One region of the Streptomyces sp. NPDC056527 genome, then DNA from elsewhere that is predicted to be linked to it. Evidence: riboswitches for the same ligand, from Rfam matches in the RefSeq annotation. Region 1 holds a riboswitch; the other holds the start of a gene.

Region 1 (4,194 bases):
GAGGGACTCGAGGAGCTCCCCGAGACCGTCTGACCGAATTCCGATGGAGCCGCACACGCCGAAATGACGGCGAGTGCGGCTCCATTGTTTTCCGCAGCCGGCCCGACCGCCGACTTTCCGGAATTCGAGGCAGCACAAAGAAAGCCCCGAGAATTCCTATTCTTTGTATACGGCCCGCGTGTTAATTCCGGGCGCTCGCGGTGTTTACGACGTGTTGCGAAGCCCTCACACGCCCGCGTTCCTGCCGCTTCAGCCGGTGCTGCGTCAGCGAACGCTCGGCGTGCAGCGCGGTCAGCGCGCGGGCCCGTTCGGCGTCGCCGCGCGCCACCGCGTCGACGATCGCCCCGTGCTCGGCCCACGCCTCGACGGGCTGGGCGGTGGGCTCGACCGCGTACATCCAGGCGATCTTGTGCCGCAGCTGGGTGAGCAGCGCCGTGAGCGCCGGGCTGCCGGACGCCTGCGCCAGCGTCTCGTGGAACCAGGCGCCGAGCGAGCGCAGATCCTCGCCCTGGCCGCGCCTGGCCCGTTCCTGCCCCAGCCTGACCAGGCCACGCAGCACCTTGAGGTGGGCGTCGGTGCGGCGCTGGGCGGCTCGGGCGGCGCCCAGCGGTTCGAGCAGTGCCCTGACGTCCAGCAGGTCGGCCGCCTCCTGCTCGGTGGGTTCGGCGACATGGGCGCCCGCGTGGCGGCGGCTGATCACGAAGCCCTCGGACTCCAGGGTGCGCAGCGCCTCACGGACGGGGACACGGGAGACTCCGTAACGGCGGGCCAGCTGCTCCTCGGTCAGACGACTGCCGCACGGGAGGACCCCGGACACGATGTCGTCCCGAATCGCCGTGCATACCGACTGCGCGGGAATGCGCATCTTCGACCTCCGCCTTGATCCGCGCGAAACCGGTTCGTCGGCGACTCTATTGCAGAGGTGCGGAATTTCCGAAGGAGATCCGGGAAGATGGATATCTTTTGGCCAGCAAAAAGCCCCGGCTCAGGACGAGCCGGGGCTTTTCTGACGCCTGCTTCGCGAGCAGCGGTCAGACGTTCACGCCGCGGGCGCGGAGGTACGCGACCGGGTTGATGTCGGAGCCGTACTCGGCGGTGGTGCGCGCCTCGAAGTGGAGGTGCGGGCCGGTCGAGTTGCCGGTCGAGCCCGAGAGGCCTATCTGCTGGCCCGGGGTGACGGACTGGCCGACCGAGACACCGATGGACGACAGGTGACCGTACTGGGTGTACGTGCCGTCGTTCATCCGGATGACGATGTTGTTGCCGTACGCGCCACCCCAGCCGGCCTCGACGACTGTGCCGGAGCCGACGGAGACGACTCGGCTGCCCGAGGCGGCCCGGAAGTCGACGCCGGAGTGGCTGCCGGAGGACCAGAGCGCGCCACCGGCCTGGTAGCTGGTGGTCACGTACGAACCGGCGACGGGAAGCTGGAAGGAGTTCAGGCGCTTGCGCTCGGCCTCGCGGGCGGCGCGCTCCTTGGCCTCGCGGACCTCCTTGGCGCGGGCCTCGGCCTTGCGCTTCGCCTCGGCCTTCGCCCGGGCCTCGGCCTTGGCCCGCTCGACGGCCTCGGCGGCCTCGCGCTCCTGGGCGGCGGCCTGGGCGTCGATCGTGGCGGCGAGGGAGTCCGCCGCGACGATCTGGGTCAGGCCGGTGTCCTCGAAGGAGGGGGCGTCCGCGTCGGCGGCGAGCGCCGGGGAGGCGAGGGTTCCGATGACGCCGGTGGTGGCGATGGTCGCGATGCCGGCGATGCCCGCGCTACGGCGCGCCATACGGCTCGGACCACGATGCTTCCCGGTGGCACGGGTGAACGCCATGTAGTGGCTGATCCTTTCCTTCCTTCTCGCCTACCGGGTTAGCTGACGGGTTCGGAGCAGGAAGGTCTCCTACGGGCCCCTCCGCACGGGTGCGAAGGCGTCCGATTCACCCCAGGGACTTCGTATGGGTCCCCGGCTCCCCAGGCTCGCGCCTGACGGGGACTCGGCGATGACTGTCCGATGCCACGGGCTCGCGGCGGGTGCAACTGGCGAACAGCCGGACCGACGCTAAGCGGACCGTCTTTCAATCAGCAAACAGACACGCCCGTTTGTAAGACATGCCACAGGGCATACACCCACGCTCGCCCTCAATCCGGACAAAGGGGAGGACCCCGCCATACGGTGATGACGGGGTCCTCGATGTGGCGCGCGGCCGACTCGATCAGCCGGTGACGACGGTCACTTCGCCGATACCGAGAGCACGCACCGGCTCCTCGATCTGCGCCGCGTCACCGACGAGCACGGTGACAAGTCGGTCCACCGGGAAGGCGTTCACGACCGCGGCGGTCGCCTCCACCGTGCCGGTCTCGGCCAGTCGCGCGTACAACTGCGCCTGGAAGTCGTCCGGAAGGTGCTGCTCGACCTGGTCGGCGAGCGTCCCGGCGACGGAGGCGGCCGTCTCGTACTTCAGCGGCGCCACACCCACCAGGTTCTGCACGGCCACGTCGCGCTCGGCGTCCGTCAACCCCTCGGCGGCGAGGGTGCGCAGCACCTTCCACAGGTCGTCAAGTGCCGGACCGGTGTTGGGGGTGTCGACGGAACCGCTGATGGCGAGCATCGAGGCGCCGTGCCCCTGGCCGTCGGAGCGCAGCACCTGGCCGAAGGCACGGACGCCGTAGGTGTAGCCCTTCTCCTCGCGCAGGACGCGGTCCAGGCGGGAGGTGAGGGTGCCACCGAGGCAGTATGTGCCGAGGACCTGGGCCGGCCAGACACGGTCGTGCCGGTCGGCGCCGACGCGCCCGATGAGCAGCTGTGTCTGGACGGCACCCGGCCGGTCCACGATGACCACCCGGCCGGTGTCGTCGGCCGTGATCGGCGGGACGGGGCGCGGCTCGGCCTCGTTCCCCGTCCACGCGCCCAGCGACTCGGCGAGGACCTTGTCCAGGTCCACGTCGGTCAGGTCGCCGACGACGACGGCCGTGGCCGTGGAGGGCCGCATGTACGCCTCGAAGAAGGCACGGACGGCCGTGGCGTCGATCGCCGCCACCGTCTCCTCGGTCCCCTGGCGCGGCCGCGACATGCGCGACGTGGCCGGGAAAAGCTCCTTGGAGAGCTGCTTGGCCGCCCGGCGGGCCGGGTTGGCCGTCTCGTGCGGGATCTCGTCGAGCCGGTTGCGCACCAGGCGCTCGACCTCGGTGTCGAGGAAGGCGGGCGCGATCAGCGCCTCGGCGAGCAGGCCGAGCGCCTTGGGCAGCCGGGAGACGGGGACCTCCAGGGAGACCCGTACGCCCGGGTGGTCGGCGTGTGCGTCGAGCGTGGCGCCGCAGCGCTCCAGCTCGGCGGCGAACTCCTCGGCGGAGTGCTTGTCCGTGCCCTCGGAGAGGGCGCGGGCCATGATCGTGGCCACGCCGTCCAGGCCCTCGGGCTCTGCGTCCAGCGGGGCGTCGAGGAAGATCTCGACGGCCACCACCTGCTGGCCGGGGCGGTGGCAGCGCAGCACCGTCAGACCGTTGTCCAGCGCTCCGCGGTCCGGGGCCGGGAAGGCCCAGGGCTTCGCGGTGCCGGCCTGCGGCTGCGGGTGGAACGTCATGCTCGTCAAAGACGCGGCAGCGTCGGTCACTGGTCCGCTCCCTCTTCCTCGTCGCTGTCGCTCTGTTCGGTACCGAGCGGCTCGTAGACGAGCACCGCGCGGTTGTCCGGGCGCAGCCGGGCCTTGGCGACCGCCTGCACCTCCTCGGCCGTGACCTCCAGCACCCGGTGCACGGCGGTGAGGGCGAGCTGCGGGTCGCCGAACAGGACCGCGAAGCGGCACAGTTCGTCGGCCCGGCCCGCGACCGTGCCCAGCCGGTCCAGCCACTCGCGCTCCAACTGGGCCTGGGCGCGCTCCATCTCCTCGGGCGTCGGGCCCTCGGCGGCGAACCTGGCCAGCTCCTCGTCGACGGCGGCCTCGATCTCGGGCACCTCGACACCGCCGGACGTCTTGACGTCCAGCCAGCCCAGCGAGGGGGCCCCGGCCAGGCGCAGCAGACCGAACCCCGCGGCCACCGCCGTGCGGTCGCGGCGGACCAGACGGTTGTGGAGCCGCGAGGACTCGCCGCCGCCGAGGACGGTCAGGGCCAGGTCGGCGGCGTCGCACTCGCGCGTGCCGTCGTGCGGGAGCCGGTAGGCGGCCATCAGCGCGCGGGCCGGGACCTCCTCCTCGACGACCTCGCGCAGCTGC
Region 2 (4,194 bases), on a different contig from region 1:
ACAACACCGTCTGCGGGATCGGGATCACCCTCGGGAACCTGGGGACGGGCGCGCTGCTCGATGTGACCGGGTGGTCGGCGACGCCGTGGCTGGTGCTGTGCGGGGTCGGGCTGGTGTGCGCGGGCGCGGTGGGGGCGCTGGGGCGCGGTGGACGGCTCGGCGCGGACGCGGGTTCGGAGGTGCGCTCGGCCTCAAAGGCTCGGGGGTAAGGGCCGGGGGCGCGCGGAGGTGAAGGGCGGGGGCGTAGGGGTGAGCGGCTGAGGAGGTGTCACCCACTCGGCCGAGCGGGGGTCGCCGCGCGGCGCGGCTCCCGCCACCCTGGGGTGGGCGCGGTACCGTCCGTCGCCGTGTACGGACCGGGCAGGAGAGCACAGGTGGGGCAGGGGCAGCGAGGCGCGGGCGGGGACGTGAACGGGCGTCCGCGGTCGCGAGCCGAGCGGGCCCGACGGTTCATCCGAGCCCTGCCCCCGCTCGTCATCCTCGGCGGTGTCGTCTTCGATCTCTCCACCCCGCCCTCGTACACGGCGGCTCCGATGTTCTCGGCCGCGCCCCTCATCGCGGCCCCGTTCTTCTCGATGCTGACGACCCTGCTCACCGGCATCGCGGCGATCCTCGCCAGTGTCGGTCTGCACCTCTACAACCACACCGCGACCGAAGTTCCCTCCCTCACCGAGACGTTCACGGTCGCCACCGTCGCCGTCCTCGCCCTGCTCATCAACCGGGTCGTGCTGCGCAGCGGTGAGCGGCTCGCCTCGGCCCGGGTGATCGCGGCGGCCGCCCAGAAGGCGGTCCTGCCGACCCCGGCCGAGCGGATCGGCGGACTCCAGGTGGCGGCTCGTTACGAGGCCGCGCAGGCTGACGCGTTCATCGGCGGCGACCTGTTCGCCGTCCAGGACACGCCGTACGGGGTGCGGCTCGTGGTGGGTGACGTACGGGGCAAGGGGCTGGACGCGGTCGAGGCGGTCGCCATCGTGATCGGCGCGTTCCGGGAGGCGGCCGAGCAGGAGGCGACCCTCGAGGGCGTCGCGCAGCGGCTGGAGCGGGCGCTGGCCCGGGAGGGCACGCGCCGTTCCAGCCTCGACGCCTTCGAGGGGTTCACCACCGCCGTCCTGGCCGAGATCCCGCGCGCGGACGGGCGCGTGCGGGTGGTGAACCGCGGTCACCCCGAGCCGCTGCTGCTGCACGCGGACGGGGCCCTGGAGCTTCTGGCGCCGAGCGAGCCGGCGCTGCCGCTCGGGATGGGCGAGTTGGCCGCCTGGCCCGACCGGGCCGACGAGAGCGCGTACCCGCCGGGCGCGACGCTGCTCTTCTACACCGACGGTCTCTCCGAGGCGCGCGACTCCACGGGCGCCTTCTACGATCCGGCCGAGCGGCTCTCGGGACGTATCTTCCCGGGACCCGAGGAACTGCTGGACGCGCTCGTCGACGACGTCCGCCGGTACACGGGCGGCGGCTCCACGGACGACATGGCGCTGCTCGCGGTGAGCCGTCCGACGACGGGACAGCCGGAGCGGCGGCGGACGATGCCGGTGGTTCCGTGACCATCCGTAGTGGAGAGGTACCGCTGCGATAACAATTGACACACCGTCAGCTCCATCTCTTTCATGCAGAGGTTTACTGAAGCGGGATCAAATCGGGCTGTACCGGCTCAATCTCTTGAATGATCACTCGGAACAGCTTGGAATCCCGCCCCCGTGTCTATTAACGTTCGATAACGCAGTGCGGTCGTCCCAGCCGTCGCAAGAGACGGCACCGTGCGCACGCGCCGAATCCTGAAAGGGAACCGGGGAACCACCACTTGGGGTGAATCGGGCACCGTCGCACCCGTGCGACACCGCCCGTAGGAGACCTTCCTGCTCCGAACCCGTCAGCTAACCCGGTAGGCGAGAAGGAAGGAAAGGAGTGCGCCTCCGTGGCGTCCAACACCCCTGCCCCCGAAGACACCTTCGACGGGTTCCAAGCGTTCGGTGCCCCGAGCGCCGCCGGTAAGGACGACGACGCCACGGCGTGGGGGGAGTGGAACCCCACCGAGGACTCCCTTCGTCAGCAGGCCCGCTCCGGTGGTCGCCACCGGGTCGTGAAGCAGCGCTCGGCCTTCGCCCGCTCCTCCACCGTCCTCGGCGTCGGTGTCATCGCGGCCGTCGGCGCCGGTGGCATGGCCACCGCCAAGGACAAGCCCCCGGTCTCCATCTCGCTCCCGGACCTGAACCTCCCGGACGCCTCCGAACTGCCGGGCGTCGGCGAGTTCATCTCCGGCGAGGACGGCGCCGACGGTACGGGTTCCGGGACGAACAACCCGCAGCCGCTCACCGCCTCCCTCACCCTCCCGGCCGACAGCGCCGCGAAGGCCGACGGCGGATCCGCCTCCGAGTCCACCGCCGACGCCGGCGAGGCGCTGCGCGCCCGCATCCTCCAGCAGGCCGAGCAACAGCAGGCTTCCGCCGACGCGGCCGAGAAGGCCGAGGCGGAGAAGCAGGCGGCCGAGAAGGCCGCGGCGGAGGCGGCGGCGAAGGCGTCCGCGGCCGAGAAGGCCGCCGCCGAGGCGAAGAAGAAGGCGGAGGCGGAAGCGGCCGCGAAGGCCGAGGCGGAGCGCCTGGCCAAGCTCGCCGCGAGCTACTCGCTGCCCACGTCCTCGTACACCCTCACCTCCACGTACGGCCAGTCCGGCTCCATGTGGTCCTCCGGCTACCACACCGGCCTCGACTTCGCGGCCCCCACCGGCACCCCGGTCAAGGCGGTCCACGGCGGCACCATCAAGTCGGCGGGCTGGTCCGGCTCGTACGGCTACCGGATCGTCCTGGAGCTGGAGGACGGCTCGGAGGTCTGGTACGCGCACCTGTCCTCGATGACGGTGAGCGCGGGCCAGTCGGTGGGCACGGGCGACACGATCGGCCGCGTCGGCGCGACCGGCAACGTGACCGGCCCGCACCTGCACCTGGAGGTCCACACCGCGGGCGGCGACGGCATCGACCCGGCGGCCTGGCTGCGGGACAAGGGCCTGTCGGTCTGATCCGGCCGGGCATCCGAGGCCGACGAGGCCGCTGAACCTACGACGCGTCCCATCGCGCTCTTCGCGCGGGGGACGCGTCCTTGTGCGTGGCCCCATGCCTCCGACACCCCTCCCGACGTCAGGGCCGCCGGAACACGGCGGGGCCGTCGGCGTCCGGTCGCGTTCGCCCTGCGACCGGCCGCCGCGGGGCCGGCCCCCGCGGCCTAGCTGCGGTACGGGTTGTAGCCGCCGTAGTCCAGGTACTGCGGCGGTGTCCAGACCTGGCCCGTCGCCCGTGCCGCATAGGTCAGGGCGGGGGACGCGACCGACTTGCGCTGCCAGAGGTGGTGGAGCAGCTCCTGCTCGCGGGCGGTGAAGTCCGGGCCGCCCGCGTCGCGCAGGGCGCGGTGGCGCAGGAAGGCGAGGGTCGTCGCGAACGCCTCGTACTCCCCGACCGCGACGGCGGCCGGGGGGCCGTACGTGCGGCGGGCGAAGTCGCGGGCGAGGGAGCGGGCCCGCATGGAGGCGAGCGCGAGCGGCTCCGCGGGGGAGAGCCAGCCGGCCGCCGCGTACGCCGGGAGCTGCCCGGATATCGTGCGCAGCTCCCGCTGCCTGCTCCATATCGCCAGCCACGTCAGCAGACCGAACGCGGGCACCATGAAGATGCCGTACACCACGATGAAGCCCCACGGGCCGAGGACCGTCGCCGAGCTGTTCCACAGGGCATGCACGCCCATCGAGAGGACGAGACCGGTCACCGGCAACAGGACGCGCCGCACGCGCTGACGGCGGGTGGCGAGGGCGGCGAAGCCGAAGCCGAGTCCGGTGAGCACGGTGAAGAGCGGATGCGCGAACGGCGACATCACGATCCGTACGAAGAAGGTGCCGGCGGTCATCGAGCCGATGCCGGACGTACCGATCTCCTGGTCCTCGCCGAACGCCCGGCCGAGATAGAGGATGTTCTCGGTGAAGGCGAAGCCGCTGGCGGTCAGGCCGGCTATCACGACGCCGTCGACGAGACCGGTGAAGTCGCGGCGGCGCAGCAGGAAGATCAGCAGCACGGCGGCGGCCTTGGCGCTCTCCTCGACCACCGGCGCCACGACCGTGGCGCCGAGAGTGTCGGCGGAGGCCGGGTCGGCCGTGGCGGTGGCTATCCAGCGGACCGCGAAGGAGTTGGCGAGGATCGAGACGAGCGCGGCGGCGAA

Evidence for each region. A riboswitch is a leader RNA that binds a small molecule or an ion and turns the genes downstream of it on or off. The one in region 1 is predicted to bind cyclic di-AMP.
Region 2: it holds a riboswitch for cyclic di-AMP, as region 1 does, so the genes downstream of both, ACFQ7Q_RS33690 (M23 family metallopeptidase) here and ACFQ7Q_RS09005 (M23 family metallopeptidase) in region 1, are expected to answer to the same signal.

Annotation. Positions count from the first base shown of each region.
Region 1 is NZ_JBHTTQ010000011.1:64,020-68,213, reverse strand. It holds gene ACFQ7Q_RS09015 (HPr family phosphocarrier protein) at 1-33, shown strand, start outside; gene ACFQ7Q_RS09010 (GntR family transcriptional regulator) at 182-865, opposite strand; gene ACFQ7Q_RS09005 (M23 family metallopeptidase) at 1,032-1,814, opposite strand; cyclic di-AMP (ydaO/yuaA leader) riboswitch at 1,827-1,993, opposite strand; gene ACFQ7Q_RS09000 (M16 family metallopeptidase) at 2,197-3,564, opposite strand; gene ACFQ7Q_RS08995 (M16 family metallopeptidase) at 3,591-4,194, opposite strand, start outside.
Region 2 is NZ_JBHTTQ010000124.1:135-4,328, forward strand. It holds partial or broken gene ACFQ7Q_RS33680 (hypothetical protein) at 1-209, shown strand, start outside; gene ACFQ7Q_RS33685 (PP2C family protein-serine/threonine phosphatase) at 324-1,541, shown strand; cyclic di-AMP (ydaO/yuaA leader) riboswitch at 1,754-1,901, shown strand; gene ACFQ7Q_RS33690 (M23 family metallopeptidase) at 1,913-3,010, shown strand; gene ACFQ7Q_RS33695 (PrsW family intramembrane metalloprotease) at 3,214-4,194, opposite strand, start outside.